DNA from 3 places in the Streptomyces sp. NPDC033270 genome. Region 3 is predicted to be linked to each of the others. Evidence: riboswitches for the same ligand, from Rfam matches in the RefSeq annotation. Region 3 holds a riboswitch; each other region holds the start of a gene.
The links. Region 3 has a riboswitch for S-adenosylmethionine ahead of ACZ5XZ_RS02690 (amino acid ABC transporter permease). Riboswitches for the same ligand answer to the same signal wherever they lie in the genome.
Positions count from the first base shown of each region.

Region 1 (3,265 bases), on a different contig from region 3:
CACCTGGGACGGGATGTCCAGCATGCGGACGCGCTGTCCGCCGGTGTCCTCGGGGGCCAGGGCGCCCCCGGTCCGGCGTACGGCCTCCCGGTCCCCGTCACCGAGCGCCGCGCACACCCACACCGCGTCGGTGCCGGGGCCGATGGCCGACAGCCCGGACACCAGCCCGCCCCCGCCCCGCTTGGCGCTCAGCGCCCCGTCGTCGCCCACGGCGTATGACACCGGCCCGCGATTGGACGCGACGAGAACCTCGGCACCTGCCCGGACCGCACTGCGCTCGGAGACCATGTCGCGACATTAACCCGCCGCAGAACCGCGCAAACGTACGGACACGGGTCAGGCCGCCCGCCGCGCCGCGTACTCGGGGATTTCGGCCATGGGCGGCCGCTCCTCGGTGTCCACGTCCGTGGTGCGCGCCACGAAGCCCTCCTCGCCGCGGTCGAATTGGGTGAGCCGGGGGCGCACCAGGTGGCCTCGGGCGAGGCGGAGCTGGGCGGTGCGGTAGATGGCGGCCGCCATCCGGCCGAGGGCCTGGCCGCCCTGGTGGCGGTGCTTGCGCACGCCGACGTCCACCTGGGCGAGGGCGTCGAGGCCGACGGTGTGCAGGGCGTCGACGAGCAGGCCGAGCTCGACGCCGTAGCCGACCGGGAAGGGCAGGCGCTCCAGGAGGGAGCGCCGGGCCGCGTACTCGCCGCCCAGGGGCTGGACGAAGCCGGCCAGCTGCGGCCAGTGGAGGTTCAGCAGCGGGCGGGCGACCAGCTCGGTGACCCGTCCGCCCTGCTCGCCCGGGTGCCCCCCGGCCTCCAGGGGGCGGTCGTACATCGCCTTGACGAAGTGGATGTCGGGGTCGGTCAGCAGGGGGCCGACGATCCCGGAGACGAAGGTGGCGGAGAACTCCCGCAGGTCGGCGTCGACGAAGCAGATGATGTCGCCGGTGGTGACCAGGAGGGAGCGCCACAGGACCTCGCCCTTGCCGGGCAGCGCGGGCAGCCGGGGCAGGACGGTGTCGCGGTGGACGACCCGGGCGCCGGCCGCGGCGGCGACCTCGGCGGTGCGGTCGGTGGATCCGGAGTCCAGCACCACCAGCTCGTCGACCAGGGGGACGGCGTCGCACATCAGCTCGGCGCGGATCGCGGCCACGATCGCGCCGACCGTGGCCTCCTCGTCGAGCGCGGGCAGCACGACGCTGACCGTACGGCCCGTCTGGCGCTTGGCCTCCAGCAACTGCTCCAGCGGACGGTCCGCGGCGGACCAGGAGCGGCTGCTCAGCCAGCGCTCCACCTCTTCCAGCACGTCTACGACTCCTCGGTGGCCGCCGGTGCCGCGACCGGTAGGCGATCCCTAGTGTGGGCCATTCTGTGATCCATCTCGCGGTTCGGACGACTATCTCAACGGTCAGTGCCTTCGGTTACAGTCTTGAACAACGCGGATGACCGTCGCATGTCGGGGTCGCCGCGCCACAAACGCCTGGGTTTCGTCCCAGCGCCATACCGCTCATCCAGAGGGGCAGAGGGATACGGCCCGTTGAAGCCCCGGCAACCCTCCAGCCGGTCTCCGCCGCGATCATCGCGCGCGAGGCTCCCGGCTAGGGAAGGTGCCAAATCCGTCTCATGGCGAGATGCGCCATGAGGAAGATGAGGAGAAAGGGCCTCGCCTCCATGGCTGTGTACAGCACCGAAGTCACCGAAATCGCCCCCACCGTCGCTCTGGGGCCCGCCGTCGCCCTGTCCTGCCGCGAGTGCGGTGAGCGCTTCGACCTGAGCCCGCTCTTCGCCTGCGCGACCTGTTTCGGGCCGCTCGAAGTCGCCTACGACCTGCCGAGCGGCGACCCCGAGGCGCTGCGCAAGCAGATCGAGGCCGGTCCGGACAACATCTGGCGCTACGCTCCGCTGCTGCCCGTCCCCACCGATGTGGCGGACAAGCCGAATCTGAACCCCGGCTGCACCAAGCTCGTCAAGGCCGACCGGCTCGCCGCCGAGCTGGGTGTCACCGGCGCGCTCTACGTCAAGGACGACTCCGGCAACCCGACGCACTCCTTCAAGGACCGGGTCGTCGCGATCGCCGTCGAGGCCGCCCGCGCCTTCGGCTTCACGACGCTGTCCTGCTCCTCCACGGGCAACCTCGCCGGCGCGGTCGGCGCCGCGGCGCGCCGCGCGGGCTTCAAGTCCTGTGTGTTCATCCCGCACGACCTGGAGGCCGGCAAGGTCGTCATGGCCGCGGTCTACGGCGGTGACCTGGTCGGCATCGAGGGCAACTACGACGACGTCAACCGCTTCTGCTCGGAGCTCATCGGCGACCCGCTGGGCGAGGGCTGGGGCTTTGTCAACGTCAACCTCCGCCCCTATTACGGCGAGGGCTCCAAGACGCTGGCGTACGAGATCTGCGAGCAGCTGGGCTGGCGGCTCCCGGACCAGATCGTCATCCCCGTCGCGTCCGGCTCGCAGCTGACGAAGATCGACAAGGGGCTCAAGGAGCTGATCGCCCTCGGGCTGGTCGAGGACCGGCCGTACCGGATCTTCGGTGCCCAGGCGGAGGGCTGCTCGCCGGTGTCGACGGCCTTCAAGGCCGGGCACGACGTCGTGCGCCCGCAGAAGCCGAACACCATCGCCAAGTCGCTGGCGATCGGCAATCCGGCCGACGGGCCGTATGTGCTCGACATCGCGCGCCATACGGGCGGTGCGGTGGAGCACGTCGACGACGAGCAGGTCGTGGACGCGATCAAGCTGCTGGCGCGGACGGAGGGGATCTTCGCGGAGACCGCGGGCGGGGTGACCGTCGGCGTCACCAGGAAGCTGATCGAGGACGGTGTGCTCGACCCGTCCCTGACCACCGTCGTGCTCAACACGGGTGACGGCCTCAAGACGCTTGACGCCGTCGCGCCGACGTCCGGGCCCACGGCCACGATCCGCCCGAGCCTGGACGCGTTCCGAGAGGCCGGCCTGGCAGGCTGAGTCCCGAGCTCTACGAACCCGCACTCCCCAACCCTGTCCGGAAGGCAGAACCCATGAGCGTCAAGGTCCGCATCCCCACCATCCTCCGTACGTACACCGGTGGTGAGGCCGAGGTCACCGCCGAGGGCGCGACCCTCTCCGAGGTGATCGCCGACCTGGAGAAGAACCACGAGGGCATCGCGGCCCGTGTACTGGACGACGCCGGCAAGCTGCGTCGCTTCGTGAACGTCTACGTCAACGACGACGATGTGCGCTTCGAGCAGGGCCTGGAGACGCCGACGCCGGACGGTGCGGGCGTCTCCATCATCCCGGCG
Region 1 covers NZ_JBVIRA010000007.1:170,964-174,228, forward strand. The annotation lists gene ACZ5XZ_RS13490 (alpha,alpha-trehalose-phosphate synthase (UDP-forming)) at 1-288, opposite strand, end outside; gene ACZ5XZ_RS13495 (glucosyl-3-phosphoglycerate synthase) at 337-1,293, opposite strand; SAM riboswitch class I at 1,492-1,641, shown strand; gene thrC (threonine synthase) at 1,659-2,951, shown strand; gene ACZ5XZ_RS13505 (MoaD/ThiS family protein) at 3,005-3,265, shown strand, end outside.
Region 1: linked by a shared signal. The riboswitch ahead of thrC (threonine synthase) and the one ahead of ACZ5XZ_RS02690 (amino acid ABC transporter permease) in region 3 are both predicted to bind S-adenosylmethionine.

Region 2 (3,265 bases), on a different contig from region 3:
GGTGGCAACGACCTGTGGGCGACCCACTTCCACCTGTCGATCAACACCATCACCTGGTTCGTCCGGATCGCGTTCTTCGTCGGACCGGTGCTGGCCTTCATCGCCACCAAGCGGATCTGCCTGGGTCTGCAGCGGCGCGACAGGGACAAGGTGCTGCACGGCCGCGAGTCCGGCATCATCAAGCGCCTGCCGCACGGTGAGTTCATCGAGGTCCACGAGCCGCTCGACCAGGAGCAGCTGCACCTCCTGACGCAGCACGAGCAGCCCAAGCCGCTCGAACTGGGCCCGGAGGTCGACGAGAACGGCGTCAAGCGCAAGATCAAGCGCTCGCAGAAGCTGCGCGCCAAGCTCTCGAAGTCCTACTACGGCGAGGACAGCGTCATCGCCAAGCCCACGGTCGAGGAGTACCAGGAGATCACCAGCGGCCACGGCCACCACTGATCCCCTCGGCGCCTCGTAGCGCACCGTAGGCAGTACGCCACCCAGAGGGCCCCGTCCGGCGATCGGACGGGGCCCTCCGGCGTGCTCGCGGGTCGATAAGGTGACGTCATAAGCAGGAAACACACCAGGAGCGTGGACCATGAACGTTGTGACCCCGGCAGGCGGCGACAGCGTGGCGGCCCACACCTGGCCGGGCATCCTCAACGCCCTCCTCGACGGCCGTGACCTCAGCGCCGACGACACCGCCTGGGCGATGGACAAGATCATGCGGGGCGAGGCCGGCGACGCCCAGATCGCCGGCTTCGCGGTGGCGCTGCGGGCCAAGGGCGAGACCGTCGCCGAGATCTCCGGACTCGTGCGCACCATGTACGCGCACGCCCGACTGATCGAGGTCCCCGGCCCCAGCGTCGACATCGTCGGCACCGGCGGCGACGGCGCCAAGACCGTCAACATCTCCACGATGTCCTCGATCGTGGTGGCCGGCACCGGCGCGAAGGTCGTCAAGCACGGCAACCGCGCGGCGTCCTCGGCCAGCGGAGCCTCCGACGTGCTGGAGAAGCTCGGCGTCAATCTCGACCTCACCCCGCAGCGGGTCACCGAGGTCGCGCAGGAAGCGGGCATCACCTTCTGCTTCGCGGTGAAGTTCCACCCCGCGCTGCGGCACGTCGCCAACGCCCGGGGGCAGCTCGGCATCCGCACGACCTTCAACGTGCTGGGCCCGCTGACCAACCCCGCGAGGGTCCGCGCCCAGGCGACCGGCGTCGCCGACGCCCGGATGGCGCCGATCCTGGCCGGTGTGCTCGCCGAGCGCGGCTCCTCGGCGCTGGTCTTCCGCGGCGACGACGGCCTGGACGAGCTGACCACGACCGCGACCTCCCGAGTGTGGGTCGTGCGGGACGGCACGGTGCGCGAGGAGCGCTTCGACCCGCGGGACGTCGGCATCGACCTGGTCCCCGTCGAGGCCCTGCGCGGCGCGGACGCCTCCTACAACGCGGAGGTGGCCCGCCGGCTGCTGGACGGCGAGACCGGACCGGTACGCGACGCGGTCCTGCTGAACTCCGCGGCCGCGCTGGTCGCGCTGGAGCCGGGCGACGCCCCCCTGGCGGAGCAGATCCGCGCGGGCATCGAGAAGGCCGCCGCCTCGATCGACTCCGGCGCCGCCCGGCGGGCGCTGGAGCGGTGGGTGGCTGCAAGCAACGCATGAGCGGCAGGTGACGCAGAGTGTGACGCAGGCCCCAGTCCGTCATACGGACCGGGGCTTGCGCGTTGTTGATCGTGTGGCAAGATGCTGCGCAGGTCACGAGTGACAGCGACACAGGCCCCGGCCCGCTGTCCGGCAACCCTCCGTCCGTGGCGGGGTGCCCCGGGTGATGACCAGGCCGCAGGCAGCGAGGTCTGCGGCAAGCGCGGATCCCTCGCCAGGGATCCTGGTCCTCGAGGGAGAACTTCCGTGAACCAGCGAATGCGATAGGGCCCGACGGCCCCTTTTCCGCAGCCCTTTTCCCTTCACGCTGCGGCGCCCCGCAGTGCGCTGTGCCGCACCCTGACGCGCCCGCCCGCAGCGAATTCGCTTGTCTCTCACGGGAGTTCGCCATGTCTGTTTCCGCCGTTGCCGCCGACAGTTCCGTTTGTGCCCCGCTGCCGGTTCTGGGGCGCGATGTCCTGGTCCCGCTCGTGACCGGTGGCGAGGTCGACTACGCCGCGCTCGACTACGCCGCCAGCGCACCGGCGCTCCAGCGGGTCTGGGACGACGTGGCCGCCTACGCCCCGTACTACGGCAGCGTGCACCGCGGCGCCGGATACCTCTCCCAGCTCTCCACCGACCTCTTCGAGAACAGCCGCCGGACCATCGCCGAGTTCCTCGGCTGCCGAGCCGACGACCAGGTGGTCTTCACCCGCGCCACCACCGACTCGCTGAACCTCCTCGCCTCCGTACTCCCGCCCGACACCCGGGTGTTCGTCTTCGAGACCGAGCACCACGCCTCGCTGCTGCCCTGGGAGCAGCGCGCGGACGTCACGGTGACGTACCTCAACGCGCCGCGCACCCCGCAGCAGGCGGTGGACACCCTGGAGAAGGCGCTCGCCGAGCGCGAGCCCTACGGGCCGGCGCTGGTGTGCGTGACCGGTGCGTCCAATGTGACCGGTGAGCTGTGGCCGGTGCGGGAGCTGGCGGCCGCGGCCCACGCCCACGGCGCGCGGATCGTGCTGGACGCCGCCCAGCTCGCCCCGCACCACCCCCTCGACATCGCCGAACTGGACGTCGACTGGGTCGCCTTCTCCGGCCACAAGCTGTACGCGCCGTTCGGCGCCGGGGTGCTGGCCGGCCGCGCGGACTGGCTGCGGGACGGCGAGCCGTACCTGGCCGGCGGCGGCGCCAGCCGCAGGGTCTCCCGGCGCACCGACGGCGGCGTGGACGTCGAGTGGCACACCACCGCCGCCCGGCACGAGGCCGGCTCGCCGAACGTCATCGGCGCCTACGCGATCGCCTCCGCCTGCCAGGCGCTCACCGAAGCCGGCTTCGACACCCTGGTCGCCCGCGAGCAGGCGCTGATCGCCCGGGTACGGGAGGGCCTGGCCGAGGTGCCCGAGGTCAAGGTGCTCTCCCTCTTCGGCGACGACGCACCCAGGGTGGGCGTGCTCTCGTTCGTCGTCGACGGCTGGAACAGCTCGCACTTCGCCGCCGCGCTGTCGGCCGAGTACGGCATCGGCGTACGCGACGGCCTGTTCTGCGCGCACCCGCTCGTACGGACCCTGCTGGGCAGCGAACCGCAGGATCCCGGCGAGTGCGGCGCCCCCGAGGCGGCCCCCGGCGAGCGCGCCCTGA
Region 2 covers NZ_JBVIRA010000046.1:6,748-10,012, forward strand. The annotation lists gene qcrB (cytochrome bc1 complex cytochrome b subunit) at 1-441, shown strand, start outside; gene trpD (anthranilate phosphoribosyltransferase) at 581-1,645, shown strand; SAM riboswitch class IV at 1,737-1,854, shown strand; gene ACZ5XZ_RS37475 (aminotransferase class V-fold PLP-dependent enzyme) at 2,035-3,265, shown strand, end outside.
Region 2: linked by a shared signal. The riboswitch ahead of ACZ5XZ_RS37475 (aminotransferase class V-fold PLP-dependent enzyme) and the one ahead of ACZ5XZ_RS02690 (amino acid ABC transporter permease) in region 3 are both predicted to bind S-adenosylmethionine.

Region 3 (3,265 bases):
CCGATCTCGTGGGTGACGATGATCAGGGTGGTGCCGCTGGTGGCCAGGTCCTTGATGACGGCCAGCACCTCGCCGACCAGTTCGGGGTCGAGCGCGGAGGTGGGTTCGTCGAAGAGGATGACCCCTGGCCGCAGGGCGAGGGCGCGTGCGATGGCGACCCGCTGCTGCTGGCCGCCGGACAACTGCCGTGGATAGGCACCGACCTTGTCGGCCAGGCCCACCCGGCCGAGCAGTTCACGGGCCAGCTCCTGGGCCTCGGGCCTGGTCAGCTTCCCGGTGGCCACGGGGGCGGCAGCCACGTTGTCCAGCGCGGTCAGGTGCGGGAAGAGGTTGAAGTTCTGGAAGACGAAGCCGATCCGGCTGCGCTGGCCCAGGATGGCCCGCTCGCTCAGCTCCTTGAGCCTCCCCCGGCCTTCCGTCGGGGGCACCCCCGTCTTGCCGCGCTCGCCGAGCCGGCGCACGCCGATCGGCTCACCGTTCACGCTGACGTACCCGACCTCGGGCTTCTCCAGGTGGTTGATCACCCGCAGCAGCGTGGACTTGCCGGACCCCGACGGCCCGAGGATCACGGTGACCTCGCCGGGCCGCACGGTCAACTCGACGCCGTCCAGGACCCGGTGGGCCCCGTACCACTTGTGCACGTCGTGGACCTCGACGGCGGCCGGTCGTATCTCGGCGGTCTCGGTGGTCTCGGCGATCTCCGTGGTCTGGGTGGTCATATCGCTATCTCCCTCCGAGCTCGGGCCCGCAGATCGCGCAGACCGCTCCGCAACTTCTGCAACGGCGTCGGCGGCAGGATGCGCGTCGCACCCCGGGAGAAGTACCGCTCGACGTAGAACTGGACGACGGAGACGGCACTCGTGAGGACCAGGTACCAGACGGTGGCGATCAGCAGCAGCGGGACGATGTCACCGGGGTAGGTGCTGCCCATGCTCTGCACCGAGCCGAACAGATCGAGCAGCGAGACGTAGAAGACGAGCGAGGTGCTCTTGATCAGGTTGATCAGCAGATTGACGTAGTTCGGGGTGATGGACCGCAGGGCCTGCGGAAAGACGATCCTCGTGAACTGGTAGCCCTTCGGCAGGCCGAGTGCCGATGCCGCCTCGTGCTGGCCCTGGTCGACCGCGAGGATGCCACTGCGCACCACTTCGGACGCGTACGCCGCCTCGTTCAGGCTGAGTCCGACCACCGCGACGACGATGTCGGTGGCGAGCCGGGACTCGTCGAACGTGAAGAAGGCGGGACCGAACGGAACCCCGAGGCTCAGCGTCTTGTACAGCGCGCTGAAGTTGTAGAGGAACAGCAGCACCACGATCAGCGGAACCGAACGGAACAGCCATGTGTAGGTCCAGCTGACCGCCCGCAGCACCGGGCTCCGGGAGAGCCTGCCGAGGGCGAGCAGGGTGCCGCCGAGCAGACCGAGCACGGCGCTGTACGCCGTCACCTCGAGGGTGATGAGCAGACCGTCGAGGATCGTCGGGCGCAGGAACCAGTACTGGAAGCGGTCCCACTGGTAGAAGGGGTTGGTCACCAGTCCGTGGACTGTCTGGGCGACCAGCACCAGCACGATCGCCGTGGCGATCCAGCGGCCTGGTCTGCGCAGCGGCAGCACCCGCTGTGCCGCCGGTGGCCGCGGTGCGGTGTCGTCGCCACCCGGCCGTTCGACTTCGGAAGGTCCGGCCTGGGAAGGTCCGGCCTGGGAAGGTCCGGCCTGGGAAGGTCCGGCCTGGGAAGGTCCGGCCTGGGAAGGTCCGGCCTGGGAAGGGCGTACGGGACGAGGCGCGGAGGAGGGTTCGGGGGTCTCCTCGACAGGAGGCGCTGAGGCAAGGGATACCGCAGCGCCCGGAGTTTCACTCATGAAGGGCTCCAGCGAATTCGGACACCCCGGACCACGGATGCGGCAACGCCACGGCGGCCCCGGAGGGGCTCTCGTGACGATGCGCAGGAAGGCGCGGAACGGGGGCTGGGGAGGGAGAAGGCGCACACCGCGACAGCGGCGGTGGGCATCAGAGACGCAGAGAACCGTCAGCCGTCAGTTGTGGCAGAAGGCACGGCAGGTGCAGCTCAGCTGCCGGTACACAGCGCGCTGTTGACGCGGAGCAGATCGACCGACCGGTTCGCGCACAGCAGCAGGCAGCCACGGCGCCGCCATGCGGCCGTCCCGAAAGCTGCGTACATTCCGTCACCATCGCTGTTCCGGCCCGTGCGGGCCTCGCGCTTACCGAAGGTCTTCCGGTCCGGTCGTCACCTGGGGCACCCCACCGCGGTGCGAGGGTTGCCGGTCAGCAAGCCAGGGCTTGTCGCTGACGCTCATGACCGATCTACGGCGTAAGTAGACAGACCTCGGACATGATTGTCAAAGCCTGCCCGACTCGTGGGACGACAAAACGACAAAACCGAGTCGGGAGAGACCCTGGCGGGGTGCAGCGGCATGCGGCATGCCCACATGTCATGTCACACCCCGTCAAGCAGGTTCGCTCTCCCTCCCCTTGCCGAAGCAGCGGCTCGGCTCGCCCCTGTTTGGGTGACGGGAGGAAGCCGTTCCTGCTGTTCGGGGCAGGCTGCCCCTGTCACTGATCCTCACTGCGCACGTCACACGTCTGTCATCGTGCGTCTCCAAAGAGAAGGACGGGCTCTTGACGGGATCGCAGCCTCGACGTGCCCTGCCGGCCGCGTTCTGTGCACTCGGCCTGGTCGGTAGCGCGCTCACCGTGGCTGCGTGTGCGACAGGGAGCGGGCCGGAGACACGGGCCTCTTCTTCCACGAAGGCGGATCCGGCGCACACCGATGTGCTGTTCATCGGAGCCCATCCGGATGACGAGTTCCAGTCCCTGGCCACGTTCGGGCAGTGGGGGGAGAACCCGGGGCTGAGCACCGGCGTGGTGACCATCACCCGCGGCGAGGGCGGCGGGAACGCCTCCGGCGACCAGGAGGGCGCCGATCTCGGCATGATCCGTGAGGACGAGGAACGCAAGGCCGTCGGGCGGGCCGGTATCCGCAATGTCTTCTACCTCGACAAGCCGGACTTCTGGTACACACTGTCCGCCCCGCTGACGACGACCATCTGGAACCGAGCACCGCAGCCGCCGAGGGACACCCTCTCGCGGCTGGTCCGGCTGATCCGGGCGACCACCCCGCACAAAGTGGTGACCATGGACCCGCGCCCGTTCAACCAGCACGGCAGCCACCAGGAGGCCGGTCGCCTCGCCGTCGAGGCGTTCCGTCTCGCCGGCGATCGGCAGGCGTTCCCCGAGCAGATCGACCA
Region 3 covers NZ_JBVIRA010000001.1:576,395-579,659, reverse strand. The annotation lists gene ACZ5XZ_RS02695 (amino acid ABC transporter ATP-binding protein) at 1-719, opposite strand, end outside; gene ACZ5XZ_RS02690 (amino acid ABC transporter permease) at 716-1,858, opposite strand; SAM riboswitch class IV at 2,210-2,318, opposite strand; gene ACZ5XZ_RS02685 (PIG-L family deacetylase) at 2,637-3,265, shown strand, end outside.